2 regions of the Rhizobium sp. RAF36 genome follow, and region 2 is predicted to be linked to the other one. Evidence: predicted binding sites of a transcription regulator. Region 2 holds the regulator's gene; the other holds the start of a gene.
The links. Region 2 encodes LexA, which represses DNA repair genes until DNA is damaged. Its sites were predicted from a motif close to TGTTCNNNNTGTGTTCNG; they were not measured.

Region 1 (4,977 bases), on a different contig from region 2:
TCGACGAACTCGAGAAATTGCAGGGCGACTGGGAGGCGGTCTATGACGCCGATCCGGAATCCAACTATTTCATGTCCTGGAACTGGATGCGGCGCTATCTGCAAACGCGCGCTAACTGGCATGTTCTGGCGGCAAAGCGCGCGGAAGCGGATGAGCATTACATCGCATTCCTGCCGTTGCAGATCCGCCTGGATTTCGAGCCGGGGAAGGGTTTTTTCAATGCCATCCATATGGCCGGTATGCCCTTCTCCGTTTACAGCGGCATTCTTTCCCGCCCCGAATGTTCCGACGAGGCGATGGCGGCTTTCGCAGCCTGTCTGCAGACCTTCAACTGGCGCCGGTTCAATCTCGATGAGATCTATCTGTCCGACCAGCGTCTCTCCGCACTGATCGGCAGTTTCCCGCGCCAGGAATTCGTGCCGGCAAAGGTCGTCCGGGCTGACCATATCACCGATGCCGGCGAGAGCATCGATCACGATGCCTATGTGTATATTCCGCTGGCGGATGACTTCGAGACATTCCTCAGTACCCGTCTCAGCGCCAAGGCGCGCCGCAACGCGCGGGTCGCTCTGCGCGATCTGGCGAGCGGAAAGCATGGGCTGCATGTCACCCATACGACCGCCGAGACATTCGAGCAGAATCTCGAGACCTTCTATGCGATGTGGAATGCGCAATGGGGTGTGCGTCAGCCGGATTATGCGGCCGGGATCATTGCCGGTTGCCGCAAGATGCTGCCCGGTTCGCTCGATGACGGATCGCTTCTGGTGCCTGTGCTTTGGGAGGGCGACAGGCCTGTCGCCATGCAGGTCCTCTATCTCGATCACAAGAAGAAGACGATGATCTGCTTCATCGGCAGCCGGGATAGCAACGCGGCCTCTCATAGCCCGGGATTCACGCTGCATTGTTATTGCCTGCGCTGGGCAATCGAGAACGACTACCGGAACTACGATTTCGGCACCGGAGATTTTGCCTACAAGTTCACTTTCGGCGGCGAACAGCAGCTGGTGGAGCGTCGCAGGGTGATGACGGTCTCCGAACGCAATATCGGCGATCGTCTCGACCCGCGCTCGCTGGACGCGGCCTGTTACCGCGCCGCGCAAATGGCAGCGAAAGGCGATATCGAAAATGCCGATCTCTGCTGCCGCCAGATCCTCGCCACCGACCCTTCTCATTCCCAGGCGCTGGCGCTCGCTGAAAGCCTCGAAGCGGCACGGCGCCGGCCGGCTGCGGATATCGAGCTGGAGGCGCTGATGCGCACCGCGATCGCAGATCACCGTGAGGGCGCCCTGGCGCGCGCCGAATCCGGCTATCGCCGCATCATCGAAGCGGTGCCCGGGCACTTTGCCGCCCTGCATCAGCTGGCGCTCGTGCTGTTGCAGCAGGGCCGCCTCGATGCCGCAAAGTCGTCGATCCTTGAGGCGCTGGCCGCCGGGCCTGGCAATGCGGCGGCCCATTGCACCTGTGGCAACATTCTTGCCGCTCTGTCCGAGGATGCTGCGGCGATCGCCAGCTATGAGCGCGCCATCGCCCTTTCGCCGTCCTATGCCGCGGCCTTTAACAATCGCGGCAATGTTCTGCGCCGGATGGGCCGGTTGGAGGATGCGGCGGAAAGCTATTCGCGAGCCCTCGAACTGGCGCCCGATCACGCACAGGCGGCGCTGAACAAGGCGGCCGTGCTGGCGCAGATCAACGCGATGGCCGTCGTCTAGCGGTCGCGCTTGCCGCTCCCGAACGTGTAACCTGTCTCGACGGTGTTCTTGCCGAACTTTTCGCGCAGCTTGTCCATCGCCGCTTCGGCGGCCGCGCGGCGGGTCGATTGCTCGTCGATCAGATCGGGCGGATCGGCGCGGCCGGGATCGCAAAGATCGGTGACGCCGATGCCGAGCAGCCGAAACTTAGTGCCGTCGGTCTCCCGTTCAAGCAGCTCAACGCCGGTGCGGAAGATCCGGTCGGCAAGCTGCGTCGGGTCTTCCAGCCGCCTGTTGCGCGTCCGCAGCTTGAAATCCGCAGTCTTCATCTTCAGCACGACGGTATGGCCGGCGATGTCATCCTTCTTCAGCCGCCAGGACACCTTCTCGGAGAGGTTCCGCAGGATCGGCACGAGATCCTCGTGGCGGGAAATGTCTTCGAAGAAGGTGGTTTCCGACGAGACGCTTTTCGCTGCCTCGTTGAGATGCACTTCGCGATCGTCGATGCCGCGGGAGAGCCGGGCGAGGCGCTGACCCATGCTGCCATAACGGCGCATCAGGTCGGTCTCTTCCATCTGCTGCAACTGACCGATCGTCCGGATGCCGTCGGCCTCCAGCGTTGCCGCGAAGGCCTTGCCGACGCCCCAGATGGTCGTCACCGGGCGCGGCGCCAGAAACTCCACAGCCTCTTCACGCCCGATGACCGAAAAGCCGCGGGGTTTCTGCAGGTCTGAAGCAACCTTGGCGAGGAACTTGCAATAGGAAAGCCCGACCGACACGCTGATGCCGATCTCCTTCTCCACCCGCCGTACGAATTTCGCCAGCGTCCGGGCAGGGGGATCGTTGTGCAGGCGCTCGGTGCCGCCGAGTTCCAGGAAGGCTTCGTCGATCGACAGTGGCTGCACCAGCGGCGTCAGCTCCTGCATCATCGACCTGACCTCGCGGCCGACCCTGACATATTTCTCCATGTCGGGCCGGATGACGATCGCCTGCGGGCAGGCTTCCAGGGCCTTGAACATCGGCATGGCAGAGCGCACGCCATGAATACGGGCGATATAGCAGGCGGTGGAAACCACGCCGCGCTTGCCGCCGCCGATGATCACGGGCTTGTCGGCGAGTTCGGGATTGTCGCGCTTTTCGACTGCCGCATAGAAGGCGTCGCAGTCGATATGCGCCAGCGTCAGGCCATAGAGCTCCTTGTGCCGGACAAGCCGCGGGCTTCCGCAGCTGACGCAACGGCGCGTCTCCGCCTTCTGCTCGGCAAGGCAGTCGCGACAGAAGCCGGGTGTCTTGTCAGGTGCAGCCAAAGTCATCACGGGAACAAATATTGAACATCGCGACATTACGCTCTAAGTTCTTGAGTCTCAAGACAGAGGAGCGCCGTGGCGTTGGATAACAAACGGCATTTTGGGGCCGTTGGATCGATGAAGACAGAGGATCAGCCGCGGCCACTGCCGCCGGAGGCGCCAAAGTGTTCGCCGATATGAACAGATGCCTCCTCCCAGCCCTTCACCCGGGCGATGCCTTCCATGGCCGAAGGGGCAAAGCGATGAATGTCCGACTCCGGCATCAGGTGCAGCAGCAGGCAATCCTCGACATGTTCGTGGACGGAATGAAGGTTGCGGACCATGTCGTCAATAAAGGCAACGGGCACATCGCGGGCGCCGTGCAGCGCCTTCACGATCGGCCCCTTGGGCTGCAGCGAGGCGAGCAGCGGGTAATGCAGCTCGAAGCGGTCGAGCAATCTGCGGCGCTGGTCGCGATAGACGGGCGGCATGGCCGTCAGGAGCACGATGTCGGCGGTGCCGGAAAGGCGCGCCAGAGTTTCCTCTGCAAGCAGAAGCGGCGCCTGCCACTCTTCCTGCCGCTCGAAAAAGGTTTCGATCAGCCGGCTGACAGTGACTTCGTCAGCCGCTGTCCCGTCCGGCGTTTCGATGTTTCCGTGCAGCTTGAACGACCGCGGCACCAGCCGATAGCCCTCGCTTTGCAGAAAGCGTTCGAACGGCACGATGAATTGCAGCACGACGTCATCAACGTCGCAGACGATCAGCGGCCGGTCGGCGAGCCGCACATGCGATGTGTCGAGGTGCTCGATCTCTGCCACGGTCAATACTGCCCCGAATCGAGACCGGGCGACGAGAAATGCTGCCAGGCAGCCGTCAGCGCCTCTGGCGGCGTGCCGCTCGCCTGGCAAAAAGCCAGGGCCGTCGGCTCATGCTGCATGACGAAGTCGAGCATGCCCGAAAGGAAGGCCGTATCGTTGATCGCGTTGCGCACCTGGGCCGGTTCAATGCCGGTCAGCGCAAGAAAACGCGAAAACATGTCGGGTTCATTTGCAAGCCAGCCGAGTACGGCGATCGCCGTTTCATGCGGATCCCTGGCCAGTTGTTTAGAGGTCTTGAAGTTGCTTTGCATTTCGCTGGGTAAGTTACCTTTTTTTCAACCAAATACCGGTAGCTTGCCGCTATCGGTTTCGTAGCCGCGCGTTCGCAGGTCGCTTCTTGTCAGGCGGACATTTGCAGGGACGGAACATAGGAACGAGCTTGCCATGCCCAAACAGGTGATGATTGTAGAAGATAATGAGCTCAACATGAAGCTCTTTCGCGACCTGATCGAGGCCTCGGGATATACGACCATCCAGACCCGGAACGGCATGGAAGCGCTTGATCTTGCTCGAAAACACCGTCCGGATCTGATCCTCATGGACATTCAGCTGCCGGAGGTTTCCGGTCTCGAGGTGACCAAGTGGCTGAAAGAGGACGACGAACTACATGTCATTCCCGTGATCGCGGTCACCGCATTCGCGATGAAGGGCGATGAGGAGCGAATCCGTCAGGGCGGCTGTGAGGCTTATGTGTCCAAGCCGATCTCGGTTCCCAAATTTATCGAAACGATCAAGACGTATCTCGGCGATGCTTAGTGCATCGGAAAGAAGCTCATGACTGCGCGCATTCTGGTTGTTGACGATATTCCGGCGAACGTGAAGCTGCTCGAAGCGCGGCTCGTCGCCGAGTATTTCGACGTGCTGACCGCTGCCGATGGCTATGAGGCGCTGGCGATCTGCGATCGCAACCAGGTCGATATCATTCTTCTCGATGTCATGATGCCGGGTCTCAACGGCTTCGAGGTCTGCGAGCGCCTGAAGGCAAACCCGAAGACCTCGCATATTCCGGTCGTCATGGTCACCGCGCTCGATCAGCCGGCCGACCGCGTGCGCGGCCTGAAGGCTGGTGCCGACGACTTTCTGACCAAGCCGGTCAACGACCTGCAGCTGATCTCGCGGGTCAAG
Region 2 (4,977 bases):
TGTTAATCTAGGTCACCGCCGGCAGCTTTCTATTCATGCTCTTCGGTCGCTGCAGCGCCGTGTTGCGCAAAGCCTGCCGGCCTGCGCTATCGAAGAGCTGGCTTATGGCGGCCGCATGTTGTTTGCGCCGGTGGCGCTCGGACTGGGCTCCGTTCTCTGGTTTGCCTGCGGCGCAGACATTTCACCGGCTGTGCCGCTTTCATGCGCGGTCGTGCTGCTTCTGCTGCTCGCCGTGACCGATCGCGGCCGGGAGTGGAGCCGGATCTGCGTGGCCTCCATGACGTTGATCGCTGTTGGCATCCTCGCCGCACAATTCGAGACCTGGAGAGCCGGTACTGTCGTTCTCGATTCGGCGGTAACGACGACGCTGACAGGCCGCGTAGAGCGGCGGGAAAGCGATGGCCGCGGCGGCTGGCGGTATCTGTTGGCGCTCAAGGCGACGGAGAACCCGGCGCTGAAGCGGCTGCCAGAGCAGGTGACCGTGATTGCGCGCGGCCAGAAAGCGGAGTTCGAAACCGGGACTTGGCTGAAGGGCAGGGCAAGGCTGACGCCGCCCTCAGGGCCCGCTCTTCCCGGCCTCAACGACTTTTCGTTCGGTGCCTATTTCGACGGCGTCGGTGGCAACGGTTTCTTTTATGGTGCCCCTGCCGTGGTTCCGGCGGACGAACCCGGGTCCGCATCGATGCAGGATCGCGCGCTTGAATGGCTCTACCGCTTGAGAAGCGGCATCGGCGACCGTATTAGAGGCATCCTGCCTGGCGACACCGGCGCTTTTGCCGCCGCTCTGGTCACGGACGAGCGCCGCGCCATTTCGAGCGAGACGACCGAGGCGCTGCGCCAATCGGGCCTTGCGCATATCATTGCCATTTCCGGTCTCAACATGGCGCTGTCGGCAGGCATCTTCTTCGTCGGCTTCCGCACCGTGCTCAGCCTGCTTCCGGCTGTCGTCCAGGCCTATCCCGTCAAGAAGATCGCCGCAGCCGGTGCGCTTGCCGCCGTCACCGCCTATTTCCTGATCTCGGGCTTCGCAGTCTCCGCCGAGCGCGCCTTCATCATGATGGCGATCATGCTGGCGGCGGTCTTCTTCGACCGGCCGTCGATCAGTCTGCGCAACGTAACCCTATCGGCGCTGGTGATCATTGTCCTCTCACCCTCGGAGATCATGGGGCCAAGCTTCCAGATGTCCTTCGCCGCGACACTGGCCCTCGTCGCGGGCTATGCGCTCTGGAAGGAGAGGCCGGTGCGCGACCGGCCCTTCGCAAAGTTTCGCGCCGTCAGGATGCTGTCTTCCGCCGCCGCGTTCTTCGGCGGCATCCTGCTGACCTCCGTCATCGGCGGCTTCTCGACTGCATTGTTCTCGGTCGAGCACTTCCACCGGCTGACGGCCTATGGCCTGCCAGCCAATCTCGCCGCAATGCCGATTATCTCCTTCATCATCATGCCGTTCGGCCTCATTGCCATGCTGTTGATGCCCTTCGGCCTCGATGTATGGGCGTGGCAAGTGACGGGTTTCGGGCTCGATCTGGTGATCGCCATTGCCAGGACGGTTGCCTCATGGGGCGGCGATATCGGCGTCGGGCGCCTGGCGTTTTGGTACTTTCCCGCGGCGGTGACAGGTTTCCTGCTGCTGACTTTGCTGCGCAGCCGCATGCGCCATCTCGGCACCGCGATCTTGGTGGCATCGACGACAGCAGCCGCGATGTTAGGAGGCCCTCCGCCGCCGAAAATCGTGATTGCCGAGGACGGGAGCATGGCGGGCATCGTCAGTGACAACGGCCTCGCCACCAATCGCGAGCGGCCACCGGGCTTCATCTTTGATCAATGGAGGCGCGCTCTGGTGATCGATAAGCATTTGTCACCGGCGTTCCCGGCGCTCCCGGATATTCCCACCGCACCGCGCGGTGAAAGGCTGAAACTGACGGAGGCACAGCAGAACGACACCATGAACGCGATCAAGGCCAGTGCGACGGGCGAGCGCTTCTCATGCGTGAAAAAGTCCTGGTGTACGGCGAAGCTCGACAACGGTTCGATCCTGACCGTGATCGAGAATGCGGCGTTCCTTGGCCCAGCCTGCGACATATCCGATATCGTCGTCACACCAGTTCGCCTGCGCCTCGATACCTGCCGCTCAGGCGCCCTGCTTTTCACCGGGGAGACACTGCGAAAGACAGGCGCTGTCGAGCTTCGTTTCCCCAATGGGATCGCCGAAATCACCACATCATTCGAGGGTCTCGACCGGCCCTGGATCCGCCACCGCGCCTACGATTGGCGCAGCGGCACTTTTGGTGAAAGCGAGACGCTCAGTGATAGCGGCGGATAAGGCCAACGAGCTTGCCCTGAACCTTGACGCGGTCCGGTCCGAAAATACGGGTTTCGTAAGCCGGGTTGGCAGCTTCGAGCGCAACGGATGCACCCTTGCGGCGAAAGCGCTTCAGCGTTGCCTCTTCGTCATCGACGAGAGCAACGACGATATCACCGGCATTGGCGGTATTGGTGTTGCGGATGATGACCGTATCGCCGTCGAAGATGCCGGCCTCGATCATCGAGTCGCCCTTGACCTCAAGAGCATAATGTTCACCGTTTCCGAGCATGTCGGCGGGAACAGTGATGTCGTGTGTGTTCTGCTGGATCGCCGAAATCGGCACACCGGCTGCGATCCGGCCCATGACCGGCACCGAGATCGACGTGTGATTGTCCTCGTTCGCAGGCTTCGGCGGCGCGACCGGCTGCGGCTTGCCGAGGCTGCCTTCGATGACGCTCGGCGAGAAGCCGCGGCGCGGCTGGATGCTCGGGCTGTAGGCTTCCGGAAGCTTGATGACCTCGAGTGCGCGCGCCCTGTTCGGTAGGCGGCGAATGAAGCCACGTTCTTCCAAAGCCGTGATCAGGCGATGGATGCCCGACTTGGAAGCCAGGTCGAGCGCGTCCTTCATTTCGTCGAAGGACGGCGGTACGCCGGACTCCTTCATCCGCTCGTGAATGAAGAGGAGAAGCTCCTGTTGTTTGCGCGTCAGCATCGAAGTCTTTCCCCAGATTCGTGAAACAAAGCCAGAACGGACACTATATGTTCCATATGTGTTCCGCAAGTGCCTAAATATTGGTAAAACTTCCGATGATTTTTCGTCGTTTTTGAAAGTTTATTTGCCGGATTGGTGATCCACGCTTGCGCTTTACCAGGCAGGGCGTGCAAATCTCTGCCGGCTTCACCGGAGGGAACCGCCATGACGCATCCGCTCGATCATCTGGTACTGCCCGTCACCCATATAGATGTTGCCCGCGAGCGACTCGGCCGTCTCGGTTTCACCGTCGCGGCCGATGGCCGTCATCCGTTCGGAACGGAGAATGCCTGCATCTTCCTTGCCGACAGGACCTACCTCGAACCGCTCGGTGTCGCCAACCAGGCGGAGTGCGACGCGGCCGTCGCGAAGGGCAACAGCTTCGTCGCCCGCGATCAGGCCTTCCGCTTCCGCTGCGGCGATGACGGCTTTTCGGCCATCGTCTTCGGCACCGATGATGCCGATGCGGACAAGGCTGCCTATGATGGCGCGCAGCTGAGCGGCGGTGATATGGTCGAATTCTCGCGGCCGATCGTCATGCCCGACGAAACACAGGCAACGGGCGCCTTCAAGCTCGCCTTTGCCGCCGATCTCCGGGCGCCCGATGTCTTCTTCTTCGCCTGCCAGCGGGTCAACGCCTTTCCGGCCGATCGCAAGGCACTGGAAACCCATGCAAACGGCGTCATCGGCATCAGCGAGATTGCCCTGAGCGCTGAGGATCCGCAGGCCTTCGCCGAATTTCTTGAGACAGCCAGCGGTGGAGCTGAGCCTAGGGAGGCGGCACTCGGCCTATCCTTCGAATTACCGAACGGGAAACTTTCCATCTTCTCGAACGAGGGCATGGAGGCCTATTTCGATGCGGAGCCACTTGGGACCGATAACGGCCTCAGGGCGCGCGCAATCGTGTTTTCGGTCGGTGATCTGGCCGTGACAGCGGCGCATTTGGCTGCTAACGGGATCACCCATGTCAGTATGAGCAATCGTCTATTGGTGAAGCCGGCGCCGGGACAAGGCGCGATCTTTGCCTTCGAGGAGATCCAATGAGCAACACCAATGCAGAAGTCGTCGCCGGCGAGGGTGCTGGCCGCGTCACATTTTCGAATACGGGCAAGCTGTCGCTGATTGCCGGTCCCTGCCAGATGGAAAGCCGCGACCACGCTTTCATGGTCGCCGGTGTTCTGAGCGAACTCTGCAAGTCGCTCGGTATCGGCCTCGTCTATAAGTCGTCTTTCGACAAGGCGAACCGCACATCGCTTTCCGCCGAGCGCGGCATCGGTCTTGAAAAGGCGCTCGAAGTCTTCTCCGATCTGAAGAAGGAATTCGGCTTCCCTGTTTTGACCGACATTCACACGGAAGAGCAGTGCGAGCAGGTGGCTTCCGTCGCCGACATCCTGCAGATACCGGCCTTCCTCAGCCGCCAGACCGATCTTCTCGTTGCCGCAGCCAAGACCGGCCGGATCGTCAACGTCAAGAAGGGCCAGTTCCTGGCGCCTTGGGACATGAAGAATGTTCTCGCCAAGCTGAATGCCAGCGGCAATCCGAACATCCTGCTCTGCGAACGCGGCGCCTCCTTCGGTTACAACACGCTGGTCTCCGACATGCGCTCGCTGCCGATCATGGCCGCACTCGGCGCTCCCGTTATCTTCGACGCCACGCATTCCGTGCAGCAGCCGGGCGGGCAGGGCGGCTCGAGCGGTGGTCAGCGCGAATTCGTCGAGACCCTGGCGCGTGCCGCCGTTGCCGTCGGTGTCGCAGGTGTGTTCGTCGAAACCCACGAAGACCCGGACAACGCCCCGTCCGACGGCCCGAATATGGTCTATCTGAAGGACATGCCGCGGCTTCTCGAAAAGCTTCTCGCCTTCGACGCGATCGCGAAAGCGGCCTGACGTTCAAAAGGCTGACATGATCCTGTAATAGGCCTCGA

Region 1: AB4Z25_RS18250 (DNA polymerase IV) is a predicted target of LexA. The motif match lies at 3,005-3,022, and genes of this name have one in related genera.

The regions. Positions count from the first base shown of each region.
Region 1 is NZ_JBFREC010000005.1:47,384-52,360, reverse strand. It holds gene AB4Z25_RS18255 (GNAT family N-acetyltransferase) at 1-1,709, shown strand, start outside; gene AB4Z25_RS18250 (DNA polymerase IV) at 1,706-3,001, opposite strand; gene AB4Z25_RS18245 (hypothetical protein) at 3,127-3,792, opposite strand; gene AB4Z25_RS18240 (DUF3572 domain-containing protein) at 3,795-4,103, opposite strand; gene AB4Z25_RS18235 (response regulator) at 4,237-4,608, shown strand; gene AB4Z25_RS18230 (PleD family two-component system response regulator) at 4,627-4,977, shown strand, end outside.
Region 2 is NZ_JBFREC010000001.1:957,080-962,056, reverse strand. It holds gene AB4Z25_RS04795 (ComEC/Rec2 family competence protein) at 116-2,320, shown strand; gene lexA (transcriptional repressor LexA) at 2,301-3,014, opposite strand; gene AB4Z25_RS04785 (VOC family protein) at 3,219-4,097, shown strand; gene kdsA (3-deoxy-8-phosphooctulonate synthase) at 4,094-4,939, shown strand.